Regions from separate parts of the Streptomyces broussonetiae genome, predicted to be linked through region 3. Evidence: predicted binding sites of a transcription regulator. Region 3 holds the regulator's gene; each other region holds the start of a gene.
What was found. The regulator HrcA, encoded in region 3, represses chaperone genes, less so after heat shock. The targets are predictions, from matches to a motif close to TTNGCACTCNGNNNNNCNGAGTGCNAA.
Positions count from the first base shown of each region.

Region 1: groL (chaperonin GroEL) is a predicted target of HrcA. The motif match lies at 3,731-3,757, and genes of this name have one in related genera.
Region 2: groES (co-chaperone GroES) is a predicted target of HrcA. The motif match lies at 6,926-6,952, and genes of this name have one in related genera.

Region 1 covers NZ_CP047020.1:4,530,808-4,540,177, forward strand. The annotation lists gene GQF42_RS20915 (carboxylesterase/lipase family protein) at 1-508, opposite strand, end outside; gene GQF42_RS20920 (NADH:flavin oxidoreductase) at 589-1,713, opposite strand; gene groL (chaperonin GroEL) at 1,946-3,568, opposite strand; gene GQF42_RS20930 (cold-shock protein) at 3,924-4,127, opposite strand; gene GQF42_RS20935 (MoaD/ThiS family protein) at 4,560-4,835, opposite strand; gene thrC (threonine synthase) at 4,832-6,115, opposite strand; SAM riboswitch class I at 6,133-6,276, opposite strand; gene GQF42_RS20945 (glucosyl-3-phosphoglycerate synthase) at 6,437-7,381, shown strand; gene GQF42_RS20950 (alpha,alpha-trehalose-phosphate synthase (UDP-forming)) at 7,468-8,886, shown strand; gene otsB (trehalose-phosphatase) at 8,862-9,370, opposite strand, start outside.
Region 2 covers NZ_CP047020.1:5,663,197-5,672,566, forward strand. The annotation lists gene GQF42_RS26340 (LacI family DNA-binding transcriptional regulator) at 1-426, shown strand, start outside; gene GQF42_RS26345 (LCP family protein) at 733-1,776, shown strand; gene GQF42_RS26350 (YciI family protein) at 1,900-2,256, shown strand; gene GQF42_RS26355 (RNA polymerase sigma factor) at 2,302-3,603, shown strand; gene GQF42_RS26360 (class I SAM-dependent methyltransferase) at 3,704-4,867, opposite strand; gene GQF42_RS26365 (polysaccharide deacetylase family protein) at 4,958-5,878, shown strand; gene GQF42_RS26370 (polysaccharide deacetylase family protein) at 5,875-6,759, shown strand; gene groES (co-chaperone GroES) at 7,099-7,407, shown strand; gene groL (chaperonin GroEL) at 7,531-9,159, shown strand; gene GQF42_RS26385 (ester cyclase) at 9,251-9,370, opposite strand, start outside.
Region 3 covers NZ_CP047020.1:3,429,839-3,439,208, reverse strand. The annotation lists gene GQF42_RS15905 (SpoIIE family protein phosphatase) at 1-662, shown strand, start outside; gene hemW (radical SAM family heme chaperone HemW) at 689-1,921, shown strand; partial or broken gene GQF42_RS15895 (Uma2 family endonuclease) at 2,004-2,479, shown strand; gene GQF42_RS15890 (DUF3097 domain-containing protein) at 2,457-3,329, opposite strand; gene GQF42_RS15885 (MBL fold metallo-hydrolase) at 3,364-4,086, opposite strand; gene hrcA (heat-inducible transcriptional repressor HrcA) at 4,259-5,275, shown strand; gene dnaJ (molecular chaperone DnaJ) at 5,276-6,412, shown strand; gene GQF42_RS15870 (nitronate monooxygenase) at 6,636-7,712, shown strand; gene GQF42_RS15865 (16S rRNA (uracil(1498)-N(3))-methyltransferase) at 7,709-8,455, shown strand; gene GQF42_RS15860 (VOC family protein) at 8,475-8,867, shown strand; gene GQF42_RS15855 (hypothetical protein) at 9,011-9,370, shown strand, end outside.

The DNA of each region.
Region 1 (9,370 bases), 1.1 Mb from region 3:
GGCCGCGGTTGGCGGGAGCGCCGGTCCAGTGGGCGAAACCCTCCATGCCCAGGCGGTAGTTGAAGCTGACGAGCACCGCGTCGCCCTCGCGGGCGAGATGCTGGGCGTCGTAGCCCGGCTGGCCGCCGTGGCCCACCTTGAAGGCGCCGCCGTAGAGCCACACCATCACCGGGCGGGCGGTCGACGGGTCCGGGTCGGGAGTCCACACGTTGACCGTCAGCCATTCGTCGCCGGACGCGGCCGGGAGCTGGGGCGCGCGGCCGAGCAGGCCCTCCTCCTGCGGGGGCGGGGGCCCGAACGCGTAGGCCTCGCGGACGCCGTCCCAGGGGTGGGGCGGGCGCGGGGCCTGGAAGCGGTCCGGGCCGACGGGGGGTGCGGCGTAGGGGATGCCCCGGAACACCGACAGGCCCTGCTCCCGCAGGCCGCGCACCGCGCCGGACGCGGTGCGCACCACGGGGCCGTCCGGGCCGCCGGTGTCCGGGACCGCCTGGGACTCGGTCGTCGTCATCGCTAACTCCTCGCTTCCCTCATGCCGCAACTCTCATCAGGGAACGGACGACGACGATCACAAGTGCCCCAAGGGCGCAGTCAGCTGAGGGTCTTCACCGCGGCGGCGTCGTACGGCTTCAGCTCCTCGAAGCGGTCGGCGAGGACCTTGGCCGCCCACTCCGGGTCCTGCAGCAGGGCGCGGCCGACCGCGACCATGTCGAACTCGTCGGCCTCGAGGCGGTCGAGGAGGTTGTCGATGCCCTTGACCGCGGAGCCCTCGCCCTGGAAGGCGTTGATGAAGTCGCCGTCGAGGCCGACCGAGCCGACGCTGATGACCTGCTTGCCGGTGATCTTCTTCGTCCAGCCGGCCAGGTTGAGGTCCGAGCCGTCGAACTCCGGCACCCAGTAGCGGCGGGTGGAGGCGTGGAAGACGTCGACACCGGCCGCGGCGAGCGGGGCCAGGATGGCCTCCAGTTCCTCGGGGGTCTCGGCGAGGCGGGCGGTGTAGTCCTGCTGCTTCCACTGGGAGTAGCGGAAGATGATCGGGAACTCCGCGGACACCGCCGCGCGGACCGCGGCGACTATCTCCGCCGAGAACTGCGCACGGGCCACCGGGTCGCCGCCATAGGCGTCGGTACGGGTGTTGGTGCTGTCCCACAGGAACTGGTCCAGGAGGTAGCCGTGGGCGCCGTGCAGCTCCACGCCGTCGAAGCCGATGCGCTCGGCGGCGGCAGCAGCCTCGGCGAACGCGGCGATGACGTCGTCGACGTCCTGCTGGGTCATCGCCTTGCCGGTGGGCTCGGCACCGGCGGTGACCAGGCCGGAGGGGCCGACGGCGGGGGCGTCCGCGAAGGGCGGCTCGCCCTGCTTGCGGACCATGCCGATGTGCCACAGCTGCGGGACGATCGTGCCGCCGGCCGCGTGCACGTCCTCGGCGACCTTGGCCCAGCCCGCCAGCTGCTCCTCGCCGTGGAAGCGGGGCACGCGATCGCTCTGGCCGGCCGAGTCGTGGCCCACGTAGGTGCCCTCGGTGACGATCAGGCCGACACCGGCGGCGGCGCGGCGCGCGTAGTAGGAGCGCACGTCCTCGCCGGGGATGCCGCCGGGGGAGAACATCCGGGTCATCGGCGCCATCACGATCCGGTTGGGAACGGTGAGGCCGTTGAGGGCGATCGGGCGGGACAGGATCTGGGCCGCGCGGGAGGCGGAGGGGGTGGCGGTCACGTGGGGGGCTCCTCGTGAGTGCGGGGTGAGCGGTCGACGGGTGCCAACCGACCGGTATGTGTGTGCGCATTGTTGCAGCTCATTAAGTAACGACGTGCGCGCCGCCCCCATTCCGGACCACGACCCACCCCTGTGTGATCCGGGCCACTGCGAACACGCCCGAGGGCGGCACCCCCTGCCTCACGACAGGGAGTGCCGCCCTCGGTAAGGACGCGATCAACCGTCAGGTCGATCAGAAGTCCATGTCACCGCCCGGCATGCCGCCCGGAGCGGCCGCGGCGGCCTTCTCCGGCTTGTCGGCGATGACGGCCTCGGTGGTGAGGAACAGCGCGGCGATGGAGGCGGCGTTCTGCAGGGCAGAGCGGGTCACCTTCGCCGGGTCGATGATGCCCTCGGCGATCATGTCGACGTACTCGCCGGTGGCGGCGTTCAGACCGTGGCCGACGGCCAGGTTGCGCACCTTCTCCACGACGACGCCACCCTCGAGACCACCGTTGACGGCGATCTGCTTCAGCGGGGCCTCCAGGGCGAGCTTCACGGCGTTGGCGCCGGTCGCCTCGTCACCCTCCAGGTCCAGCTTCTCGAAGACCGAGGAGGCCTGCAGCAGGGCCACGCCACCACCGGCGACGATGCCCTCCTCGACGGCCGCCTTGGCGTTGCGGACGGCGTCCTCGATGCGGTGCTTGCGCTCCTTGAGCTCCACCTCGGTGGCGGCACCGGCCTTGATGACCGCGACACCGCCGGCGAGCTTCGCCAGGCGCTCCTGCAGCTTCTCGCGGTCGTAGTCCGAGTCGCTGTTCTCGATCTCGGCGCGGATCTGGTTGACCCGGCCGCCGACCTGCTCCGAGGAGCCGGCGCCGTCGACGATGGTGGTCTCGTCCTTGGTGATGACGACCTTGCGGGCGCGGCCCAGGAGGTCCAGGGTCGCGTTCTCCAGCTTGAGGCCGACCTCCTCGGAGATGACCTCGCCGCCCGTGAGGATGGCGATGTCGCCGAGCATGGCCTTGCGGCGGTCACCGAAGCCCGGGGCCTTGACGGCGACGGACTTGAAGGTGCCACGGATCTTGTTGACGACCAGGGTCGACAGGGCCTCGCCCTCGACGTCCTCGGCGATGATCAGCAGCGGCTTGCCCGACTGCATGACCTTCTCGAGGAGCGGGAGCAGGTCCTTGACCGAGGAGATCTTGGAGTTGGCGATGAGGATGTAGGGGTCCTCGAGCGACGCCTCCATGCGCTCCATGTCGGTCGCGAAGTAGGCGGAGATGTAGCCCTTGTCGAAGCGCATGCCCTCGGTGAGCTCGAGCTCCAGACCGAAGGTGTTGCTCTCCTCGACGGTGATGACGCCTTCCTTGCCGACCTTGTCCATGGCCTCGGCGATCAGCTCGCCGATCTGGGTGTCGGCGGCGGAGATGGACGCGGTGGAGGCGATCTGCTCCTTGGTCTCGACGTCCTTCGCCTGCTCCAGCAGGGCGGCGGAGACGGCCTCGACGGCCTTCTCGATACCGCGCTTGAGAGCCATCGGGTTGGCACCGGCGGCGACGTTGCGCAGGCCTTCCTTGACCAGGGCCTGGGCGAGCACGGTCGCGGTGGTCGTACCGTCACCGGCGACGTCGTCCGTCTTCTTGGCGACTTCCTTGACCAGCTCGGCGCCGATCTTCTCGTACGGGTCCTCGAGCTCGATCTCCTTGGCGATGGAGACACCATCGTTGGTGATCGTGGGGGCGCCCCACTTCTTCTCGAGGACGACGTTGCGACCCTTGGGGCCGAGCGTCACCTTGACGGCGTCCGCGAGCTGGTTCATGCCGCGCTCGAGGCCGCGCCGCGCCTCCTCGTCGAACGCGATGATCTTGGCCATGTGAAGTGGTCCCTCCAGGACTGGGGGTGATTCCTTCGGACCGCGCCCGCGCCCGCGACGGACGGCTCGCCGACCTGTGGTTCCTTGCCCCACATGGCCTGCGGGCCTCACCGACCCGGTCCTTCTTTGTCACTCTCACCTTCAGAGTGCTAACGCCAATGATTAGCACTCGGCATGGTCGAGTGCAAGGTGCGCCCGCGAAGCGGGCTCGATGGGGTGGTGGTCGGGTGACGGGTGGGCGCAAGCGCCTACGGCGGGTCCGGGGGGGCGCTCGGCCACCCGCGGACAGCGTGGCCCGGGGACGGCGAAGGGCCCACACCCCTCGCGAGGTGCGGGCCCTTGGGACAAGAAACGTTCAGGCGCTGAGGCGAACCATGTCGGCCTGCGGGCCCTTCTGGCCCTGCGAGATCTCGAACTCCACCCGCTGCCCCTCTTCAAGGGTGCGGTAGCCGTCCATCTGAATGGCGCTGTAATGGACGAAGACGTCCGCACCACCGTCGACCGCGATGAAGCCGTACCCCTTCTCCGCGTTGAACCACTTGACGGTGCCCTGAGCCATGCCTAACTCCCCTATTACTGGCCCTTGCACAGATCCACACTTCGCGGACCCGGGTCAGACCTCACCCCCCATCGGTCGGGGGCGTGCGCCGGAACGCGTCGACCGCGGCTGAATGTATCTGTCCAACTGCCGTCTGCAACAGGTCAATCGGACGAGAAATCTGGACGAGCCCGGTCCGGAATCTACCTAAACTTCGGCTGAATTCAGGGCAAGTCGGGCCGCGCAAAGCGGAACAAAAGCCACAGAAAGCCCGCACACTTTGGCTGCTTCTTATCGGGCCCGCGGTGGGGAATCCGGGGCCCGTGACCTTCGAGATCGGAACGCGTTCCCCAACTCTACCGCGCTCAATCACGCTGAATGGCCCCCTCCGTTTCTCTCACGGAAGGGGCCATTCGATGAACAGTCGGTAACTGCGGTTACCGAGGGTATATATCAGCCGCCGGCGACCGCCGGAATGATGGAGACACCGGCGCCGTCGGGGGTCACCGTCTCAAGGCCCTGCTCGAAGCGGACGTCGTCGTCGTTGACGTAGACATTCACGAACCGGCGCAGCTTGCCCTGGTCGTCCAGGACACGGGCGGAGATCCCGGTGTGGTTCTTCTCCAGGTCCTCGATGACCTCGGCGAGGGTCGCCCCCTCGGCGGCGACCTCGGCCCGGCCGCCGGTGTAGGTGCGCAGGATGGTGGGGATGCGAACGGTCACGCTCATGCGAGGCCAGCCTCTCGGAAGGAGTCCAGGGTCGGGCGGATGGTGGCGCTCAGGCCGGTGCCGGCCACCGCGTCGAGGGTCTTGAGCCCGTCGCCGGTGTTGAGGACCACCGTGGTCTTCGCCGGGTCCAGGAGGCCTTCCTTGAGCAGCTTGCGGGTGACGCCGACCGTCACACCGCCCGCCGTCTCCGCGAAGACGCCCTCCGTGCGGGCCAGCAGCTTGATCGCGTCGACGACTTCCTCGTCGGTCACGTCCTCCACCGCACCGCCGGTACGGCGCGCGATGTCCAGGACGTACGGCCCGTCGGCCGGGTTGCCGATGGCGAGGGACTTGGCGATGGTGTTCGGCTTCTGCGGGCGGACCACGTCGTGACCGGCCTTGAAGGCGGTGGACACCGGCGAGCAGCCCGCGGCCTGCGCGCCGAAGATCTTGTACGGCCTGTCCTCGACCAGGCCCAGCTCGATCAGCTCCTTCAGACCCTTGTCGATCTTCGTGAGCTGGGAGCCGGAGGCGATCGGGATCACCAGCTGGTCCGGCAGCCGCCAGCCGAGCTGCTCGCAGATCTCGTACGCCAGGGTCTTGGAGCCCTCCGCGTAGTACGGGCGCAGGTTGACGTTGACGAAGCCCCAGCCCTCGCCGGCCGGGTCGCCGATCAGCTCGGAACAGAAGCGGTTGACGTCGTCGTAGTTCCCCTCGATGCCGACCAGCTCGCCGCCGTAGACCGCGGCCATGACGACCTTGCCCTCCTCCAGGTCGTGCGGGATGAACACGCAGGACCGGAAGCCGGCGCGGGCGGCGGCGGCACCGACGGCACCCGCCAGGTTGCCCGTGGAGGAGCAGGACAGGGTGGTGAAGCCGAAGGCGCGGGCGGCCTCCAGGGCCTGGGCGACGACGCGGTCCTTGAAGGAGTGCGTCGGGTTGCCGGAGTCGTCCTTCACGAACAGCTCGCCGGTGACGCCCAGTTCGCGGGCGAGGTTGTCGGCCTTGACGAGGTTGGTCCAGCCCGGGTTCAGGTTCGGCTTGTCGGCCACGTCCGCCGGGACGGGCAGCAGGGGCGCGTACCGCCAGATGCTGGCCGGACCGGACTCGATCCGCCGGCGCAGTTCCTCGGTGTCGTAGCCGGAGAAGTCGTAGGCGGCCTCCAGCGGACCGAAACACTCCTCGCACGCGAAGACCGGGCCGAGCGGGACGCGGTGACCGCACTCGCGACAGCTCAGCGCCACGGCGGGACCGAGGTCGACGGTGGAGGTGCTGGAACTTGCAACTGTCTGCACAGCCATGGAGGCGAGGCCCTTTCTCCTCATCTTCCTCACGACGCATCTCGCCGTGAGACGGATTTGGCACCTTCCCTAGCCGGGAGCCTCGCTTGTGAAAAACGAGACCGGCTGGAGGGTTGCCGGGGCTTCATCGGGCCGTGTCCCTCTGCCCCTCTGGATGAGCTGTATGCGGTTGTGGAACGCGCGCGCCCCTCGACATGCGATGGTCATCGGCGTTGCTCAAGACTGTAACCGAAGCCCAGGACAGTTGAGATAGTCGTCCGAACCGCGAGATTGATCACCGCATGACCCCACGTGATCACGAACAGTGAGGAGCCACAGACCGTGCTGGAAGAAGTCGAGCGCTGGCTGGCCACCCGTTCCTGGTCCGTGGCCGACCGCCCGCTGCACCGGATCCTGGCCGCCAAGCAGCGCACGGGCCAGACGATCAGCGTCGTGCTGCCCGCGCTCAACGAGGAGCAGACCGTCGGCGACATCGTCACGGCCATCCGCCGCGACCTCGTGGAGGAGGTCCGTCTCGTCGACGAGATCGTCGTCGTCGACTCCGGCTCCACCGACCGCACCTCCCAGGTCGCCGCCGCCGCGGGCGCGCGGGTCGTTCACCGCGACGAGATCCTGCCCCGCATCGCGGCCGTCCCCGGCAAGGGTGAAGTCCTGTGGCGCTCGCTTCTCGTCACCTCCGGGGACATCATCTGTTTCATCGACGCGGACCTCAGGGAGTTCTCCTCCGACTTCGTCTCGGGAATCGTCGGCCCGCTGCTCACCGACCCCGAGGTGGCCCTGGTCAAGGCCATGTACGACCGCCCTCTCGGCTCGGCCGCCGGGCAGGGCGGACGGGTCACCGAGCTGATGGCCCGCCCGCTGCTGAACATGCACTGGCCGCAGCTGGCCGGGTTCGTGCAGCCGCTCGGCGGCGAGTACGCGGCCCGCCGCGGCCTGCTGGAACAACTGCCCTTCCCGGTCGGCTACGGCGTGGAACTGGGCATGCTGGTCGACGCCCTGCACCTGGTGGGCCTCGACGCGCTGGCCCAGGTGGACGTCGGCGTGCGCAGGCACCGGCACCAGGACGGCCAGGCGCTCGGCCGGATGGCCGCGGCCATCTACCGCACCGCCCAGCTCCGGCTGGCCCGGGGCCACCTGGTGCGCCCCTCGCTGACCCAGTTCGAGCGGGGCGAGGACGGCTTCGAGCCGCGCACCTACTCGGTGGACACCGAGGAGCGGCCGCCGATGGTGGAGATCGCGGAGTACGCCGAGCGCAAGGTGGCCTGAGGAGGATGGCCTGAGTTCGTATACGGCGGCGGTGTCGGGCGTGGGCACACGTTTGAGGGTTTCCGGGCCGGGCTAGGTTGAGGACCATGGCTTCCACGCACGGTGCCGAGGTGCTGGTCGCGTCCAACCGCGGCCCGGTTTCGTACACGGCGGACGAGAAGGGCTCGCTGCGCGCCAAGCGGGGCGGCGGCGGGCTGGTCTCGGGGCTGTCGGCCATCGGGTCGGACGCGGACTCGGTGTGGGTGTGCGCGGCGCTGGGCGACGGCGACCGGGAGGCCGTCCGGCGGGCGCAGGGCGGGCTGCTGCCGGCCGAGGACACCGGCGGGCAGCGGGTGCGGATGCTGGACATCGCCCCGGACGTCTTCGCCGACGCGTACAACGGGATCGCCAACTCGGTGCTGTGGTTCGTCCACCACATGCTGTACCAGACCCCGCTGGAGCCGGTCTTCGACGCGCGGTTCCGGCGGCAGTGGGCGTCGTACCAGGCCTACAACCGGGCGTTCGCGGAGGCGCTGGCCGAGGAGGCGGCCGTGGGGGCCGCGGTGGTCGTGCAGGACTACCACCTCGCGCTCGCGCCCCGGATGCTCCGGCACCTCAGGCCCGACCTGCGCATCGGCCACTTCTCGCACACCCCGTGGGCCCCGCCGGACTACTTCCGGCTGCTGCCCGACGACATCGCGGCCGAGTTGCTGCAGGGCATCCTGGGCGCGGACCGGGCGGCCTTCCTGACGGGGCGCTGGGCGGACGCGTTCACGGCGTGCTGCGAGGCGGTCCTCGGACCCGGGATCACCACGGGTACGGCGATCGGCGTGCACGGGCTCGGCGCGGACGCGGACTTCCTGCGCACACGGGCGCACGAGCCGGACGTGGACGAGCGGATGACGGCGCTGCGCCGCGAGATCGGCGAGAACCGCAGGACGATCGTCCGGGTGGACCGCACCGAGCTGTCCAAGAACATCGTGCGCGGACTGCTGGCGTACCGGCAGCTGCTGGACGACCACCCCGAGTGGCGCGAGCGCGTGGTGCACCTCGCGTTCGCCTACCCCTCCCGGCAGGATCTCGCCGTGTACCGGGAGTACACCGCCGAGGTGCAGCGGGTCGCGGAGGAGATCAACGCGCAGTACGGGACGGCTGGTTGGCGCCCGGTGGTGCTGCACGTCAAGGACGACTTCGCGCGCTCGCTCGCCGCGTACCGGCTCGCCGACGTCGCCCTGGTCAATCCGATCCGGGACGGTATGAACCTGGTCGCCAAGGAGGTGCCGGTCGTCTCCGACGAGGGGTGCGTGCTGGTGCTGTCGCGGGAGGCCGGGGCGTACGAGGAGCTGGGCGAGGACGCGATCGGGGTGAACCCGTACGACATCGGGGGTATGGCCCAGGCGCTGCACGCGGCGCTGGGCATGCCGGCGGGCGAGCGGGCGGAGCGGTCCAAGCGGCTGGCCGCGGCGGCCACGGCGCTGCCGCCCGCGAAGTGGTTCCTGGATCAGCTGGCCGCGCTGGAGCGGTGATCGATCTCGGCCGCCAGCGACCGCAGCAGCGCGACGACGCCGGCCGGGCCGTCGACCACCACGTCCGCCCGTTCGGCCAGTTCCGTGACCTCCGTGCTGCCGCTGCAGACCAGCAGGCCGGGGACGCCGTCCGAGCGGAGCTGCTCGACGGCTGCGAAGGCGGGCAGATCGCCCAGGTCGTCGCCGGCGTAGAGGACCGACTCGGCGCCGGTCTTGCGGACGAACTCGCCGAGCGCCGCGCCCTTGTCCACACCCGGCGGGCGCAGTTCCAGGACCATGCGGCCGGGTTCGACGATCAGGCCGTGGCGGGCGGCGAGATCGGCGAGCGGGGCGCGCAGGGCCTCGAACGCGGCCTCGGGGTCGGCGGCGCGGCGGGTGTGGACCGCGACCGCCCGGCCCTTCTCCTCGATCCAGGTGCCGGGCCAGGCACCGGCCCGGTCCAGGACGCCCGGCAGCTCCGCGCGGACCGCGGCGACGCCGGGGT
Region 2 (9,370 bases), 2.2 Mb from region 3:
GCGCTGGAGACGGCCGGCCTGCCCGTCGACCCCTCGCTGATCGTGGGCGGCGACTTCCACCACGACGCCGGATACCGCCTCGGCCTGGGGCTGCTCGGCCGCGACGACCGGCCCACCGCCGTCTTCGCGGGCAACGACCTGCAGGCGCTCGGCCTGTACGAGGCCGCCCGCGAGCTGGGCCTGCGCATCCCGGAGGACCTCAGCGTGGTCGGCTTCGACGATCTGCCGGTGGCCCGCTGGGTGGGCCCGCCGCTGACCACCGTGCGCCAGCCGCTGACCGAGATGGCCGAGGCGGCGGCCCGGCTGGTGCTGGAGCTGGGGCGCGAGCAGGAGGAGCGGGCGGCGACCCGGGTGGAACTGGCGACGAGTCTGGTGGTGCGCAGCAGCACGGGCGCGCCTCGGGCGGTTCGGCGGCGCGTGTCCTGACGGGTTCGTGGGCCACCCCCGCACTGCTCCTGAGCCAGTCGGTCATGCGACCGAGGCTTTCGGACGGTTCTCCGTCGGACCTCTGGGAACAGCAGCCGGTCCTCCGTCCAGCAGATCACCCGGGCGCCAACGCCTCCTGCAACGGCGCGGTGGCGGACGGCGGTTCGGTGACGTCCGGTTTCAACGCGTCCTGGAGGGGCGGCAATCCGGCACCCACGGTGACGCCGGGATGAGAATTTCCGAAGAAAGCCGACTCGCGCGGCTTCTGCTAACAGTCCCCTAATAATTCGGACTTACGTTCCTGCCGTGACGCGACACGAGGAGCACGGCGAAGCGGGCATACGGGTGGGCCGGCGGTCGAGAGCGCCGAGGACCGTCGGCCTCACCCTGGCGGGGGCCCTGTTGCTGGGCGTGGCCACCGCGGGCTGGACGTACTGGCACCTGAACCACAACATCAGGAGCGTCGACATCGACAGCGCGCTCGGCAACGACCGCCCCGTCAGGGCGATGATCACCCCGTCCGCGTCGGCCCCCCCGCTGCCCAGCGGCTCCCTGAACATCCTGGTCCTCGGCTCCGACTCGCGCAGCGGCAGGGCCAACCAGGAGCTGGGCGGCGGCGACAGCTCCGGCGCCCGCTCGGACACCGCGATGGTCGTGCACATCGACGCGGGCCGGACCCGGGCCACCGTGGTCAGCATCCCGCGCGACACCCTCGTCACCCGCCCGTCCTGCCCGCTGTCCTCGGGCCGGTCCACGGCGGTGGCGTACGGCGCGATGTTCAACACGGCCAACGAGCTGGGCGGGCCGGTGTGCGCCGTGAAGACCGTCGAGTCGATCACCGGCGTCCGTATGGACCACTTCGTCGAGATCGACTTCTCCGGCTTCGCCAGGCTGGTGGACGCGCTCGGCGGGGTCACCGTCACCACCGGCCAGGACATCCACGACAACGACAGCCACCTCGACCTGAGCGCCGGCACCCACCACCTCGACGGCAAGCAGGCCCTGGCCCTCGCCCGCACCCGGCACGGCATAGGCGACGGCAGCGACCTCGGCCGCATAGGCCTCCAGCAGAAGCTCGTGAAGGCCCTGCTGGAGCAGATGGCCGACACCAGTCTGCTGACCGACCCGGCCAAGCTGTACCGGGTCGCCGACGCGGCCACCGCCAGCCTCACCACCGACACCGGCCTGAACTCGCTGGGCGCACTGACGGGGCTCGGCCAGAGCCTCAAGGGCCTGACGGCCGACCGGGTGACGACGGTGATGATGCCGGTCGTCACCGCCCCCTCCGACCCCAACCGGGTGATCGCGAAGGAGCCGGCGGCGGACGAACTGTGGGCGTCACTGCGCTGAGGAGACCCGCGCCGGGAAAACCGCGGAAGTTTTTTCCGGGGGCGTGTCGATCCCGGGTCTCCCCGCTCGACGCATGGGTGAGTGGCGGGGACGGACCCCACCACCCGGACCCGAGGAGTCACCATGCCCCGTTACCTGTCGATCGTGCACATCGACGAGTCCACCGCTCCCGCCCAGGGCCCCAGCGAGGAGCTGATGCGGCGGATGGGCGAGCTGATCGAGGAGGTCACCAAGGCGGGCGTGATGCTCGAGACCGCCGGGCTGACCCCCGCCGCCCAGGGCACCACGGTGCGCTGGCAGGGCGGGAACCTGTCCGTCACCGACGGGCCGTTCACCGAGTCCAAGGAGGTCATCGGCGGCTACGCGATCATGCAGTGCAAGGACAAGGCCGAGGCCATCGAGTGGTCCAAGCGGTTCGTGAAGGTGCACGAGGACTACTGGACCGTCTCGTGCGAGGTGCGGGAGATCGCCGAGGCCTGAGTGTTCGCTGGCCCCCCGGCGACAAGGGGTGTTGCATGGTGGGCTGTGGAACCACAGCCCACCCCGGCACGGCCCGACTCCCCGGACTGCGCCGCGGCACACGCCATCGAGACCGTCTTCCGGCTGGAGTCACCCCGCGTCGTCGCAGGCGTCGCCCGGATCGTCCGGGACGTCGGCATCGCCGAGGAGCTGACCCAGGACGCGCTGGTCGCGGCCCTGGAGCGGTGGTCCCGCGACGGCGTGCCCGACAACCCGGGCGCCTGGCTCATGGCCACCGCCCGGCACCGGGCCGTCGACCTGATCCGGCGCCGCGAGACCTACGCCCGCAAGCTCGCCGAGATCGGCCGGGACCTCGAGACCATCGCCCCGCCCGAGGAACCGGCCGACCCGGAGGACATCGACGACGACCTGCTCCGGCTCGTCTTCACCACCTGCCACCCGGTGCTGTCCCCGCAGGCCCGCACCGCGCTCACCCTGCGCCTCGTCGGCGGCCTGAGCACGGCCGAGATCGCCCGCGCCTACCTGGTCCCGGAGCCGACGGTCGCCCAGCGCATCGTGCGCGCCAAGCGGACCCTCGCCACGCGGAACGTGGCCTTCGAGGTGCCGTACGGCCCCGACCGGGAGGCCCGCCTGGGCTCCGTGCTGGACGTCATCTACCTGATCTTCAACGAGGGGTACGCGGCCACCGCCGGCGACGACCTGCTGCGTCCCGGGCTGGTCGAGGACGCGCTGCGCCTCGCGCGTGTGCTGTCCGCGCTGATGCCCAAGGAGCCCGAGGTGCACGGCCTGACCGCGCTGCTGGAGTTCCAGGCGTCCCGGACCGCCGCCCGTACCGCGTCCGACGGCACCCCGGTCCTGCTGGAGCGGCAGAACCGCCGCCGCTGGAACCGGCGGCTCATCGCCCGCGGCATCCGGGCCCTGGACCGCGCCGGAGCCACGGCCCCGGGCGCGCCCGGCCCGTACGCCCTCCAGGCCGCCATCGCCGCGTGCCACGCGCACGCGTACCGCTACGAGGACACCGACTGGCGCACCATCGCCACCCTGTACGGCCTGCTGGCGGTCGCCGCCCCGTCCCCGGTCGTCGAGCTGAACCGTGCGGTCGCCGTGGCGATGGCCGACGGCCCGGCCGAGGGACTGAGGCTGGTCGACGCCCTGGCCGCCGAGCCCGTCCTGCGCGACTACCACCTGCTGCCCAGCGTCCGCGGCGATCTGCTGGCCCGGCTCGGGCGCGTGGCGGAGGCCCGCGAGGAGTTCGTCCGGGCGGCGGGGCTCGCGCGCAACGAGCAGGAACGGGAGCTGCTGCTGCGCCGGGCGGCGGACCCTTCCTCTCCGGGCCGGTCCTCCTGACGCAGGCGGCGCCCAGGCCCTGTCGTCGCCTTCCCGTCCGCCCCGCACCAGACGCCGTGACGCCGCCCTTCGGGCGACGACGGGAAGGTGACGACAGGACCTAGAGGGGCTGTCCCACGAGCATGGTCGGCGCCCCGGCCACCCGGGTCAGGAACACCGTCGCGCAGTGGGGCCCCTGCGGCTTCACCTTCTTGCGCAGCTCCTCCGGCTCGACCGCCGACCCGCGCTTCTTCACGGTCAGCGTGCCGACCTCCCGCTCCCGCAGCAGGGCCTTCAACTTCTTGACGTTGAAGGGGAGCTGGTCGGTGATCTCGTAGGCGGAGGCGTAGCCGGTGGGGCGTGGCTCGTCGGCGGTGACGTACGCGATGGTGGGGTCGATCAGCCCGCCGTCCAGGTCCTCGGCCACCTCGGCGACCAGATGGGCCCGGATCACGGCGCCGTCGGGCTCGTACAGATACCGTCCGACCGGCCGCACCCGGGGATCGGGCAGGCCCCGGCCGAGCAGGGTGCGCGGGCCGGGCAGCAGCGTGGCCCGTACGGCGCCCGGCGCGCCGGTCCCGAACCACAGCACCGCCTCCTTCACGTCCCCGCCGTCGGAGATCCACTCGGCCTCGGCCTCGGCGGGGACCGCCTCGTGCGGGATGCCGGGGGCGATCTTCAGGGCGGCGCGGGCTGCCGTACGGGCCGCGCCGACGGCCCAGGACAGCGGCGGTGAGTACGCCTCGGGATCGAAGATCCTGCCGCGGCCCCCTCTCCTCGCCGGGTCCACGAACACCGCGTCGTACCCGGCGGTGTCCACCTCCGTGACGTCGGCCTCCCGCACCTCGATCAGCTCGTCCAGCCCCAGGGCCTCGGCGTTCGCGCGGGCCACGGCAGCCGTCAGCGGATCCCGGTCCACGGCGAGCACCCGGATCCCCGCCCGGGCCAGCGCGATCGCGTCCCCGCCGATCCCGCAGCACAGGTCCGCGACGGAGGTCACGCCCAGCTCCTTGAAGCGCTCGGCGCGGTAGGCGGCCACGGTGGTCCGCGTCGACTGCTCGACCCCGTTCGGCGTGAAGAACATCCGCTCCGCGTCCGTCGCCGCGAACTTCGCCGCCGCCCGCTGCCGCAGCCGGGCCTGGCCGAGCGCGGCCGACACCAGTTCGGCCGGGTGGTCGCGGCGCAGCCGGGTGGCGACGGCGAGTTCGTCCGCCGGGGCGGTGCCGCGGACCTCGTCGAGGAGGGCACGGCCTTCGGAGGTGAGGAGCAGAGCGAGGTCGTTCACCGGCTCATTGTGGGCCAGTCGGTGGATGGTGCGCCTGCGGCGGCGGTGTCGGCCCGGGATCCGGGTGGACCCCTGGGAGGATCCGACATCATGCGAGCAGTCGTACAAAACGATAAAAATCGGTCGCGTCTTGGGCGTCTGGCGCTTGGTTGCGGAGCCGCCACGCTGGCCTCCACCGCCCTCCTCTCCGGCTGCGGCGACCCCGCCGCCACCCCCCGCCCCGCGCCCGCACCCGGCCACGACGGCCCCGCGCAGGCCCTGAGCCCCCAGGCCCGCAAGGCCGCGGAGCACGCCCGGCTGGTCGCTGCCGCCAAGCGCTGGGGACTGGCCGAAGTCCCGCTGACGGCCCCGCCGCCGCCCAGGGTGAAGCCGCGGATCACCGCCCGGCCCGGCTTCGAGGTGGCCCACCAGAAAGCCTGGGCCCTGCCCCCGGTCTTCACCACGATCCCCACCGACCAGAAGATCGTCTTCCTCACGATCGACGACGGCTCGGAGAAGGACCCCGCCTTCCTGCGGATGATGCAGGACCTGAAGATCCCGTACACCGCCTTCCTCAGCAACTACCTGGTGAAGGACGACTACGGCTACTTCCGCACGATGCAGTCCTACGGCCACACCCTCAACAACCACACCCTGCACCACCCCTACCTGCCGGGCCTGTCCTACGAACAGCAGAAGGACGAGATCTGCGGCATGCAGAAGATCATGAAGAAGCAGTTCGGCAGGGCACCCACCGTCATGCGCTTCCCGTACGGCAACTACAACCAGGACAGCCTGCGCGCCGCCAAGGCCTGCGGCATCCGGTACGCGCCGATCTGGAACGAGGAGGTGTACGTCGACCACTGGGAGTACCGCGAGGACGACCAGAGGATGCGCCGGGGCGACATCGTCCTCACCCACTTCCGTGGCCGTTCCGACTGGAACGGCACGATGGTCGACGACATGCGCCGCTTCCTGAACAAGGTCACGCGCGACGGCTACGCCGTGGCCCGCCTGGAGGACTACCTGTGAGGCCCGGGAGGAGCCCGTGGGCGGGGCGCGTACGGCGGTCCGGCCCCGGGCGGCGCCCGCGGCGGGCCACGGCCGCGCTGCTCGCCTCGGCCCTCCTCCTCGGCGGCTGCGCCCAGTCCGTGGACCCCATCGAGCGCCTCGGCAGGAAGGCCGCCGAGCGGGTCCGCCCGCACGGCCCGCACCGCCCCGCCCCGGACCCGAACTACCGTCGCTGGGGCCTGGCCGAGCCCCTCGCCAGCCCGCCCCGGCCGGCCGCCCGCACCCTCGCGCTCTCCCCGCACAGCGCGGGCCGCTCCCTGCCCCGCGTCATGGACCACGTGCCCACCCGCGACCCGGTCGTCTTCCTCACCTACGACGACGGCGCCGACAAGGACCCCCGCTTCGTGGACATGGTCCGCGAACTGCGGCTGCCGGTCACCATGTTCCTCACCGACAGCATCGCCGGCCCCGGCTACGGCCATTTCGCCCGCCTGCACCGGCTGGGCGCCGGCATCCAGAACCACACCCTCGACCACCGCGCGCTGGCCGGACTGCCCTACCCCGGCCAGCGCGCCGAGATCTGCGGTCAGCAGGACCGCCTCAGGTCCAGCCTGGGCCTGCGCCCCAGCCTCTTCCGTCCGCCCTACGGCGCGTACGACACCACCACCCTGCGCGCGGCCACCGACTGCGGCATCTCCGCGATCGTCCTGTGGCGCGCCACCATGACCCCGACCGACCTGGCCTACGCCCGCGGCAAGCCCCGCCTGGGTCCCGGCGACATCGTCCTGGTCGGCCCGGACGAGACGGTGGGCCGGGCCCTGCGGGACCGCACGATCCGGGTCCTGCGCAGGGTGCAGCAGCGGGGACTGACGGTGGGGCGGCTCGAGGACTACCTGAACTGATCGGCGCCGGTCGGCACGGTTCGGCCCGTCCGGCGACCGAGAGCGAGGCCGTTCGGGCCTGGGCGGGGGCCGGAGCGGCAGCTCCCGGTGACGGCGGGGCGACGCCGCCACCCGGCGCACCCGGGGCACCCGGCGCGGGCAATCTTCGGCCGACGCGCCACGGGCATTGGCACTCCGCTTGACCGAGTGCTAATCCCGGTCATAGTCTCGGCTCTGGCACTCGACGCGTGAGAGTGCCAAAAACGCGACGGGCAGGTCCGGCACCCGCGACGACGGATCCACCTGGTCGCCACCTCAGACAGTTAACCCCGTGAGATCTCCGAAGGGGGAGGTCGGATCGTGACGACCACCAGCTCCAAGGTTGCCATCAAGCCGCTCGAGGACCGCATCGTGGTCCAGCCGCTCGACGCCGAGCAGACCACCGCCTCTGGCCTGGTCATCCCGGACACCGCGAAGGAGAAGCCCCAGGAGGGCGCCGTCCTCGCCGTGGGCCCGGGCCGCTTCGAGAACGGCGAGCGTCTGCCGCTCGACGTCAAGGTCGGCGACGTCGTCCTGTACAGCAAGTACGGCGGCACCGAGGTGAAGTACAACGGCGAGGAGTACCTCGTCCTCTCGGCTCGCGACGTGCTCGCGATCATCGAGAAGTAATCACCTCGAGCAACCCTTTGCTCCTGAGCTGCGCCCCTGGCCCCCGCGACCGATAACGAAGCCGGGCGTCCGGGGCGCAGTTGTCTTTCCACCCATTAGATTTCCGAGAGGGCTCCCGCTGTCATGGCGAAGATCCTGAAGTTCGACGAGGACGCCCGTCGCGCCCTCGAGCGCGGCGTCAACAAGCTGGCCGACACGGTGAAGGTGACGATCGGCCCCAAGGGCCGCAACGTCGTCATCGACAAGAAGTTCGGCGCCCCCACCATCACCAACGACGGTGTCACGATCGCCCGCGAGGTCGAGATCGAGGACCCGTACGAGAACCTCGGCGCGCAGCTGGTGAAGGAGGTGGCGACCAAGACCAACGACATCGCGGGTGACGGCACCACCACCGCCACCGTGCTCGCCCAGGCGCTGGTGCGCGAGGGCCTGAAGAACGTCGCCGCCGGTGCCTCCCCGGCCGCCCTGAAGAAGGGCATCGACGCCGCCGTCAAGGCCGTCTCCGAGGACCTGCTCGCCACGGCCCGCCCGATCGACGAGAAGTCCGACATCGCCGCCGTCGCCGCGCTGTCCGCCCAGGACCAGCAGGTCGGCGAGCTGATCGCCGAGGCGATGGACAAGGTCGGCAAGGACGGTGTCATCACCGTCGAGGAGTCGAACACCTTCGGTCTGGAGCTGGACTTCACCGAGGGCATGGCCTTCGACAAGGGCTACCTGTCGCCGTACTTCGTGACGGACCAGGAGCGCATGGAGGCCGTCCTTGAGGACCCCTACATCCTCATCAACCAGGGCAAGATCAGCTCCATCCAGGACCTGCTTCCGCTGCTGGAGAAGGTCATCCAGGCCGGTGCCTCCAAGCCGCTGCTGATCATCGCCGAGGACGTCGAGGGCGAGGCCCTGTCGACCCTGGTCGTCAACAAGATCCGCGGCACCTTCAACGCGGTCGCGGTCAAGGCCCCCGGCTTCGGCGACCGCCGCAAGGCGATGCTGGAGGACCTGGCGATCCTCACCGGTGCCACGGTCATCTCCGAGGAGGTCGGCCTCAAGCTCGACCAGGTCGGCCTCGATGTGCTGGGCTCCGCCCGCCGCGTCACCGTCACCAAGGACGACACCACGGTCGTCGACGGCGCCGGTGACTCCGCTGCCGTCACCGGCCGCGTCGCCCAGATCAAGGCCGAGATCGAGAACACCGACTCCGACTGGGACCGCGAGAAGCTCCAGGAGCGCCTCGCGAAGCTGGCCGGCGGCGTGTGCGTGATCAAGGTCGGCGCCGCCACCGAGGTGGAGCTGAAGGAGAAGAAGCACCGTCTGGAGGACGCCATCTCCGCGACCCGCGCCGCGGTCGAGGAGGGCATCGTCTCCGGTGGTGGCTCCGCCCTGGTCCACGCCTCGAAGATCCTCGAGGGCAACCTCGACAAGACCGGCGACGAGGCCACCGGTGTCGCGGTCGTCCGCAACGCCGTGGTCGAGCCGCTGCGCTGGATCGGCGAGAACGCCGGCCAGGAGGGCTACGTCATCGTCTCCAAGGTCAAGGACCTGGACAAGGGGCAGGGCTACAACGCCGCCACCGGCGAGTACGGCGACCTGGTCAAGGCCGGCGTCATCGACCCGGTGAAGGTCACCCGCTCCGCCCTGGAGAACGCCGCCTCCATCGCCTCCCTCCTGCTGACGACCGAGACCCTGGTCGTCGAGAAGAAGGAAGAGGAGCCGGAGGCCGCGGGCCACGGCCACAGCCACGGCCACGCCCACTGAGCCACGCCGCTCTCGAGCGAAGGCCCGGCACCCCGCGAGGGGGGCCGGGCCTTCGCCCTGTCCGCCGCCGCCCTGTCCGTGCCTCGAGGGTCTACTTCTCCAACTCGTCCAGTGCGCCGAGCTGTTGCATCAGCCCCAGCATGTCGTCCTGCCACCAGATCTCGGTGATCTTGCCGTCGTCACCGAACCGGAACATCGTCGTCCCGGTCAT
Region 3 (9,370 bases):
TCCCGGCGGGCGACGGCCGCTGGTGCTTCGCCGTCGGGGACGTCCAGGGCAAGGGCCCCGAGGCGGCGGTCGTGATCGGGCTGGCCCGGCCCTGGCTCCGGCTGCTCGCCCGCGAGGGCTACGGCGTCGCCGACGTCCTCGACCGCCTCAACCAGCTCCTCCTGGACGACGCCACCGAGGCCGCCGACGCCGCCGCCCGGGCCCTGGTCGCCGCCGGCGCCCGGCCCGTGGCCCCGGGGGAGGGCCCGCAGACCCGCTTCCTGTCCCTCCTCTACGGCGAGCTGACGCCGTACGAGGGCGGGGTCCGCTGCACCCTCGCCTCGGCCGGCCATCCGCTGCCGCTCGTGCTCGGCCCCGACGGCACGGTGCGTACGGCGGCCGGACCGCAGACCCTGCTCGGTGTCATCGAGGACGAGACCTATCGCAGCGAGACCCTCGACCTGAGGCCCGGTGACAGCCTGCTGTGCGTCACCGACGGGGTGACCGAGCGGCGCTCCGGCTCCCGCCAGTTCGACGACGGCGACGGGCTGGCCCGCGCCCTGTCCGGCTGCGCGGGCCTGAGCGCCGAGCTGATCGCGGAAAGGATCCGCCGCCTGGTGCACGACTTCGGTGGCGGCCCGCCCGAGGACGATCTGGCGCTGCTCGTCCTGCAGGCGGAGTAGCGCCCGGGGTGCTGGACAATGGGGACATGCCTTCCGCACTCCCCGACGGCGAGCCCGTCCCCGCCGACGGTGCGCTGCCCGCGTCTGCGCTCGCCGGGGCCGCAGACCGCCCGCTCGGCTTCTACCTGCACGTCCCGTACTGCGCGACCCGCTGCGGCTACTGCGACTTCAACACCTACACCGCGACCGAGCTGCGCGGCACGGGCGGGGTGCTGGCGTCCCGCGACAACTACGCACAGACGCTGGCGGACGAGATCCGCCTGGCCCGCAAGGTGCTCGGCGACGACCCGCGCGAGGTCCGCACGGTCTTCGTCGGGGGCGGTACGCCGACGCTGCTGGCCGCCGACGATCTCGTACGGATGCTGGGCGCGATCCGCGACGAGTTCGGCCTGGCGGCGGACGCGGAGGTGACGACGGAGGCGAACCCGGAGTCCGTGGACCCCGCGTACCTGGCGACCCTCCGCGAGGGCGGCTTCAACCGGATCTCCTTCGGCATGCAGAGCGCGCGGCAGCATGTGCTGCGCGTGCTCGACCGCACGCACACCCCGGGGCGCCCGGAAGCCTGCGTGGCGGAGGCGCGCGCGGCGGGCTTCGAGCACGTCAACCTCGACCTGATCTACGGCACACCGGGCGAGAGCGACGACGACTGGCGGGCTTCGCTCCGGGCGGCGCTGGGCGCGGGTCCCGACCACATCAGCGCGTACGCCCTGATCGTCGAGGAGGGCACCCAGCTCGCCCGCCGGATCCGCCGGGGAGAGGTGCCGATGACCGACGACGACGTCCACGCGGACCGCTACCTGATCGCCGAGGAGGCGCTCTCGGCGGCGGGCTTCGACTGGTACGAGGTCTCCAACTGGTCCACCTCCGAGGCGGGCCGTTGCCTGCACAACGAGCTGTACTGGCGGGGCGCGGACTGGTGGGGCGCGGGACCGGGGGCGCACTCGCACGTGGGCGGAGTGCGCTGGTGGAACGTCAAGCACCCCGGCGCGTACGCGGCGGCGCTGGCCTCGGGCCGTTCACCGGGTGCGGGCCGGGAACTGCTGTCGGACGAGGACCGGCGGGTGGAGCGGATCCTGCTGGAGCTGCGGCTGCGAGAGGGAGTGCCGCTGTCCCTGCTGAGGGAGGAGGGGCTCGCGGCGTCACGGCGGGCGCTGGCGGACGGGCTCCTGCAGGAGGGTCCGTACGAGGAGGGGCGGGCCGTGCTGACGCTGCGGGGGCGGTTGCTGGCGGACGGGGTGGTGAGGGATCTGGTGGACTGAGCACCCGGGCGAGTGAATGACCCCGGAACGCCGGTTCGGTCCCTAACCTGGTTCGTGGGCTGCCGCCAAAAGGACGCGGCGGATGCGGAGGGCCACGGAGATGACCGCTGTGGACGAGCGTGGAATGACCAAGGTCTTCGAGGAACTCGAGCCTCCGGAGGGCGTGAAGGTCGAGCTTCTCCGGGGGGTAATTGTGATGACGGCAAGCCCTGATCTGGTCCACAACATGATCGTGGAAGACGTGTTGGACCAGATCCCGCGCAAGCGGTGGGCGAGGCTTCAGACCCAGGACGTCGACATCCTTGACGAGGCCAGCGAGCCGGTTCCGGACTTGGCGGTAACGCGGCAGGAAAGATCCCTGCCTACCTCATCCTGGACCCGATCATGGCGCACTGCGTCTTGCTGACGAAGCCTGCGGGCCAGGGCGAGGACGCCGACTACCTGGGCCAGGAGATCATCAAATTCGGCGATCCAGTTCCGGTGGAGGTCTTGGGACTCGAACTGGACACCACCGAGTTCGGATCGTTCCCCAACGTCAGGCCCCACCGCTACCCGTGACGAAGTCGATCAGCTCCTCCACCCGCCCCAGCAGCTCCGGCTCCAGGTCCTTGTAAGAGGTCACCCGCTTCAGGATCGCCTGCCACACCGCGCCGGTGTTCTGCGACGGCCAGCCCAGCGCCCGGCACACGCCCGTCTTCCAGTCCTGGCCGTGCGGCACCCGGGGCCAGCCGGCGATTCCCAGGGACGACGGCTTCACCGCCTCCCAGATGTCGATGTACGGGTGGCCGACGACCAGCGCGTGTTCGCTCGTCACCGACTGGGCGATGCGCCACTCCTTCGTGCCCGGCACCAGGTGGTCCACGAGCACGCCCAGCCTCGCGTCCGGGCCCGGCGCGAAGGACGACACGATCGACGGCAGGTCGTCCACGCCCTCCAGGTACTCCACGACCACGCCCTCGACGCGCAGGTCGTCGCCCCACACCTTCTCGACCAGTTCGGCGTCGTGGCGGCCCTCGACGTAGATGCGGCCGGCGCGGGCCACGCGGGCGCGGGCGCCGGGGACGGCCACCGAGCCGGAGGCCGTGCGGGACGGCCGTACCGGACCACCCGACGCGGGCCGTACGAGCGTCACCACCCTGCCCTCCAGCAGGAAGCCGCGCGGCTCCAGCGGGAACACCCGGTGCTTGCCGAAGCGGTCCTCCAGGGTCACCGTGCCCGCCTCGCAGCGGATCACCGCCCCGCAGAAGCCGGTGCCGGGCTCCTCCACCACCAGACCCGGCTCCGCCGCCACCTCCGGCGCGGGCTGCTGCTTCTTCCACGGCGGGGTCAGGTCGGCGGAGTACACACGAGGGCGCGGGCCCGCAGGGCCCTCGTTGGAGGGGTGGTGGCGGGAGACGGGTGGGCGCATTCGGATGACCATAGGAGAAGTCCCCCGCCCGCGCTCACGACACGCCGAAACGGGCGGCCAGCGCGTCGCGTTGACGTCGTACGAACGCCGCGTTCACCACCGCTCCGTGACCGGGCACGTACAGTGCGTCCTCGCCGCCCAGGGACAGGAGCCGGTCCAGGGCGTCCGGCCAACGGGACGGAACCGCGTCCGGGCCTGCCTGCGGCTCGCCGGACTCCTCGACCAGGTCGCCGCAGAAGACCACCTCGCGCTCGCCCGGGATCAGGACCGCCAGGTCGTTCGCCGTGTGACCGGGGCCCACGTTGGCCAAAAGCGCCTGGCGGCCGTCGTCCAGGTCGAGCGTCCACTCGCCCGAGACCTGGTGGCCGGGCGGTACGAGGGCGTCCGCCGCCTCGTCGGCCTCGGCCGCCGGCAGGCCGTTCCTGATCGCGTCCAGGCGCAGCTCCTCGCGCTCGTGGGCGAACACCGCGTCGACACCGACCGCCGCGTACACCTGCACCCCGGCGAACGCCGGAGTCCCGAAGACGTGATCGAAATGGGGGTGCGTGAGCGCGAGATGGGTCACACGACCGCCGGCCAGTTCCTGCGCCTGCGCCCGCAGCCGCGCGCCTTCGGCCAGACTCGAGCCGGCGTCCACCATCAGCGCCGTATCCTCGCCGAGGACCAGTCCCACGGTGCAGTCCCAGCCAGGAAGCCGGCACCGCCCGATCCCGGCGGCCAGCCGCTCCCATCCCAGCTCTTCCCAAGTCAGCGTCATACCGCGACGCTAGCCCTACGGGCCGCAACGACGGCACCGACCTTGCCCCGGGTGTACCCGACAGCCGTACACTGGGCCCCGGGAAAGGCTGGCACTCGCATGGGAAGAGTGCCAGGCGGCCGAACAGACGGACGAGCGGTACGAGGGGACGAGGTGCTGGAGGTGCGCGCGAATGCTGAGTGAACGCAGGCTTCAGGTGCTGCGCGCCATCGTCCAGGACTACGTCGGCACCGAGGAGCCGGTCGGCTCCAAGGCGCTGACCGAGCGGCACAACCTCGGCGTCTCCCCGGCGACCGTGCGCAACGACATGGCGGCCCTGGAGGACGAGGGGTTCATCGCCCAGCCGCACACCAGTGCCGGGCGGATCCCCACGGACAAGGGCTACCGGCTCTTCGTCGACAAGCTCGCGGGCGTCAAGCCGATGACCGCGCCCGAGCGGCGGGCCATCCAGAACTTCCTCGAGGGCGCCGTCGATCTCGACGACGTCGTGGCCCGTACCGTACGGCTGCTCGCGCAGCTCACGCGGCAGGTCGCCGTCGTGCAGTACCCGTCCTTGACCCGGTCCACCGTGCGGCATGTGGAGCTGCTCGCGCTCGCCCCCGCGCGCGTGATGCTCGTGCTGATCACGGACACCGGCCGGGTCGAGCAGCGGATGGTCGACTGCCCGGCGCCGTTCGGCGAGGCCTCGCTGGCGGATCTGCGGGCCCGGCTCAACAGCCGCGTCGCGGGGCGCCGGTTCACGGACGTGCCGACGCTGGTCGAGGACCTCCCGGACGCCTTCGAGCCGGAGGACCGCGGTACGGTCTCCACGGTGCTCTCCACACTTCTGGAGACACTCGTGGAGGAGAACGAGGAGCGGCTGATGATCGGCGGCACCGCCAATCTCACTCGCTTCGGACATGACTTTCCCCTCACGATCCGGCCGGTGCTCGAGGCGCTGGAGGAGCAGGTCGTGCTCCTCAAGCTCCTCGGCGAGGCGAAGGATCCGGGCATGACCGTGCGCATCGGGCACGAGATCGCCCACGAGGGACTCAACTCCACGTCCGTCGTGTCGGTCGGCTACGGTTCGGGCGGCGAGGCGGTTGCCAAGCTCGGCGTGGTCGGACCGACCCGCATGGACTACCCGGGAACGATGGGAGCGGTACGCGCAGTGGCACGGTACGTCGGACAGATCCTGGCGGAGTCGTAAGTGGCCACGGACTACTACGCCGTTCTCGGCGTGCGCCGCGACGCGTCGCAGGATGAGATCAAGAAGGCGTTCCGTCGGCTCGCGCGCGAGCTGCACCCGGACGTCAACCCGGATCCCAAGACCCAGGAGCGGTTCAAGGAGATCAACGCCGCTTACGAGGTGTTGTCGGACCCGCAGAAGAAGCAGGTCTACGACCTGGGCGGCGACCCGCTCTCGCAGGCCGGCGGTGCGGGCGCGGGCGGTTTCGGGGCCGGTGGCTTCGGCAACTTCTCCGACATCATGGACGCGTTCTTCGGTACGGCGTCGCAGCGCGGTCCGCGCTCACGCACCCGGCGCGGCCAGGACGCGATGATCCGTATCGAGGTCGAGCTGGGCGAGGCGGCCTTCGGGACCACCAAGGACATCCAGGTCGACACCGCGGTCGTCTGCAACACCTGCAACGGTGAGGGCGCGGCGCCCGGTACGACCGCCCAGACGTGTGACATGTGCCGCGGTCGTGGTGAGGTGTCCCAGGTCACCCGGTCCTTCCTCGGCCAGGTCATGACCTCCCGCCCCTGCCCCCAGTGCCAGGGCTTCGGCACGGTCGTGCCCACGCCGTGCCCGGAGTGCGCCGGTGACGGGCGGGTGCGGTCGCGGCGGACGCTGACCGTGAAGATCCCGGCCGGTGTCGACAACGGCACCCGGATCCAGCTCGCCGGTGAGGGCGAGGTCGGCCCCGGCGGCGGTCCCGCCGGTGACCTGTACGTCGAGATCCACGAGCTGCCGCACCCGACCTTCCAGCGGCGCGGCGACGACCTGCACTGCACGGTCACCATCCCGATGACTGCGGCGGCGCTCGGCACGAAGGTGCCGCTGGAGACCCTGGACGGCATGGAGGAGGTCGACATCCGGCCCGGCACCCAGTCCGGCCAGTCGATCCCGCTGCACAACCGGGGCGTCACGCATCTGCGCGGCGGCGGCCGGGGCGACCTGATCGTCCACGTCGAGGTGCAGACCCCGACCAAGCTGGACCCCGAGCAGGAGCGGCTGCTGCGCGAGCTGTCCAAGCTGCGCGGCGAGGAGCGTCCGCAGGGCCAGTTCCAGCCGGGCCAGCAGGGGTTGTTCTCGCGGTTGAAGGACGCCTTCAACGGACGCTGACGTGCGCCGGGGCGTGGCCGGGGGTCCGGGGGCCGGCCCCCGGGCAGGCACAATCAGCCGGGCCGGCAGGGGTTGTTCTCGCGGTTGAAGGACGCCTTCAACGGACGCTGAGGCGTCGTCCGACAAGGGCCGTACGGGGTGCTCCGGCACCCCGTATGCCGTTGTCCTATGCCGACGCAAGCCCCGATTCGGACTTGTTCGAAGGACGTGACAACATGCGGTCATGTCCTCCGCGCTGACCGATCTCTTCCCCCACCCGATCGTGCAGGCCCCCATGGCGGGCGGTGTCTCCGTCCCGCAGCTCGCCGCCGCCGTCTCCGAGGCCGGCGGCCTCGGCTTCCTCGCCGCCGGTTACAAGACCGCCGACGGGATGTACCGGGAGATCAAGCAGCTGCGGGGGCTCACGAGCCGCCCCTTCGGCGTGAACGTGTTCATGCCGCAGCCCGAGTACGCCGAGTCCGGCGTGGTCGAGGTCTACACCCACCAGCTGGCCGGTGAGGCCGCCTGGTACGAGACCGAACTGGGCGACCCCGACAGCGGACGGGACGACGGCTACGAGGCCAAGCTCGCCGTACTTCTCGACAACCCGGTGCCGGTGGTCTCCTTCCACTTCGGTGTGCCGAGCCGGGAGGTGCTCGACCGGCTGCGCCGGGCCGGCACCGTCACCCTGGTCAGCGCCACCACCGCCGAGGAGGCCCGCGCGGTCGAGCAGGCCGGGGCGGACGCGGTGATCGCACAGGGCGTGGAGGCCGGCGGCCACCAGGGCACCCACCGGGACCTGCAGGAGAACGACGGCTCCGGTATCGGCCTGCTGTCACTGGTCGCACAGGTCCGCGAGGCCGTGAACATTCCGGTCGTCGCCGCCGGCGGCATCATGCGGGGCAGTCAGATCGCCGCCGTCCTCGCGGCGGGCGCGAGCGCGGCCCAGCTGGGCACGGCCTTCCTCGCGACCCCCGAGTCCGGCGCCCACGCCCTGCACAAGCAGGCGTTGGCCAACCCCCTGTTCGCCCGCACCGAGCTGACCCGCGCGTTCTCCGGCCGCCCGGCGCGCGTCCTGGTCAACCGCTTCGTCCGCGAGCACGGCCCGTACGCCCCCGCCGCCTACCCCGAGGTCAACCACCTGACCTCGCCGCTGCGCAAGGCCGCCGCCAAGGCCGGGGACGCGCAGGGCATGTCGCTGTTCGCGGGCCAGGGCCACCGGCTGGCCCGGGAGCTGCCGGCCGGGGAGCTGGTGGAGGTGCTGGCGGCCGAACTCGCCGCCGCCCGGACAGCGTTGTCGGCCGGGGGTGACGGGCGATGACGGCCCCCGTCTTCGTCGTCGAGCACTTCGACGCGGACAGCGGACGCTACGTCCTGGACGGTCCCGAGGGCCGCCATGCGGTCTCGGTCAAGCGGCTGCAGCCCGGTGAGGAGGTCGTCCTCACCGACGGCACCGGCCGCCACGCCGTGTGCGAGGTGATCGGCAGCGAGGGCAAGGACCGGCTGATCGTGCACATGAGCAGCATCTTCGAGGAACCGGCACCCAGCCCCCGCATCACCGTCGTCCAGGCCCTGCCCAAGGGCGACCGGGGCGAAGTCGCCGTCGAGACGATGACGGAGGTCGGTGTCGACGCCATCGTGCCGTGGCAGGCCGCCCGTTGCATCACCCAGTGGAGGGGCGAGCGGGGTCTGAAGGCCCTCGGCAAGTGGCGGGCCACCGCCCGGGAGGCCGGCAAGCAGTCCCGCCGGGTCCGCTTCCCCCGGGTCGCGGACGCGGCGACCACCAAACAGGTGGCCGCACTTCTCGCCGAGGCCGACTTCGCCGCCGTACTGCACTCCGACTTCGAGCACGAGAGCCGGCCGCTGGCCACCGCCGAACTGCCCGCCGAGGGCGAGATCGTGCTGGTCGTCGGCCCCGAGGGCGGCGTCGCACGGGACGAGTTGACGCTCTTCGAGGAGGCCGGGGCGAAGCCGTACGTCCTCGGTCCCACCGTCCTGCGCACCTCCACCGCCGGCACCGCCGCAGCGGCCCTGCTGCTGGGCCGCACCGGCCGCTGGTCCTGACCCACACTCGGGGGACACCGTGGAACTCGCCCAAGTCCGACTGCTGGTCACCGACTTCGCCGCCTGCTACCGCTTCTACGCCCACGTCCTCGGGCTGAAGCCGCAGTCCGGCGCGGCCGAGGGCCCGTACGAGAAGTTCAGCCCGCACGTCGGCTCCGCCGGCATCGCCCTGCAGGACCGGGCGATGATGGCCGAGATCCTGGACGAGCTGGGCGACACCGTCAACGGCCACCGCTCCCTGGTGGTGCTGCGCGTGGACGACCTCGACGCCTACTGCGCCGAGATCACCTCCCGCGGCGCCACCCTGATCCACGGCCCGTCCCACATGACCGACCGCATGCGGGTCGCCCACCTCAAGGACCCGGAGGGCAACCTGGTCGAGCTCCAGGAGTGGCTGCTGCTGCGCGGCTAGATGCTCCGCCGCTCGCGCCCGCGCGGCGGTAGCCGCATGTCCGGTACGGCCCCGCGTCCCTTGGGGGGACCCCGGCTCCCCGAACGGGTGAGTGGCCGTATGCGGCCTTCCCCGGCGGGCGCGCCGGTGGCACTCTGCCCTGCATGGGGGCTTTCAGGTGGGTTCGGTATGGGTCGCACGGGGCGCGGGTCGTGGGTGCGGCGGGGGCCGTCGTCGTGGCCGGTGGGGCCCTGGTGGCCTGCCAGCCGACCGGCCTCGATTCCATGACCGCCGCCTACACCACCGGCAGGACCGCCACGGCCGGGCTGAAGCAGCAGCATGTGGACGTCAGTTGGCTCAGTTGTACCGGTCATGACCGAAGCAACGGGACGGCGGGCACGCTCTCGCCGACCGGGACCGGCGCCGTCTTCGTCGACTGCAAGGGCGAGACCGGTCACCGGCAGAAGATCACCGTCACCGGGAGGGTCACCAAGGTCGTCGACGGGGCGTGCGTGCGCGGGGAT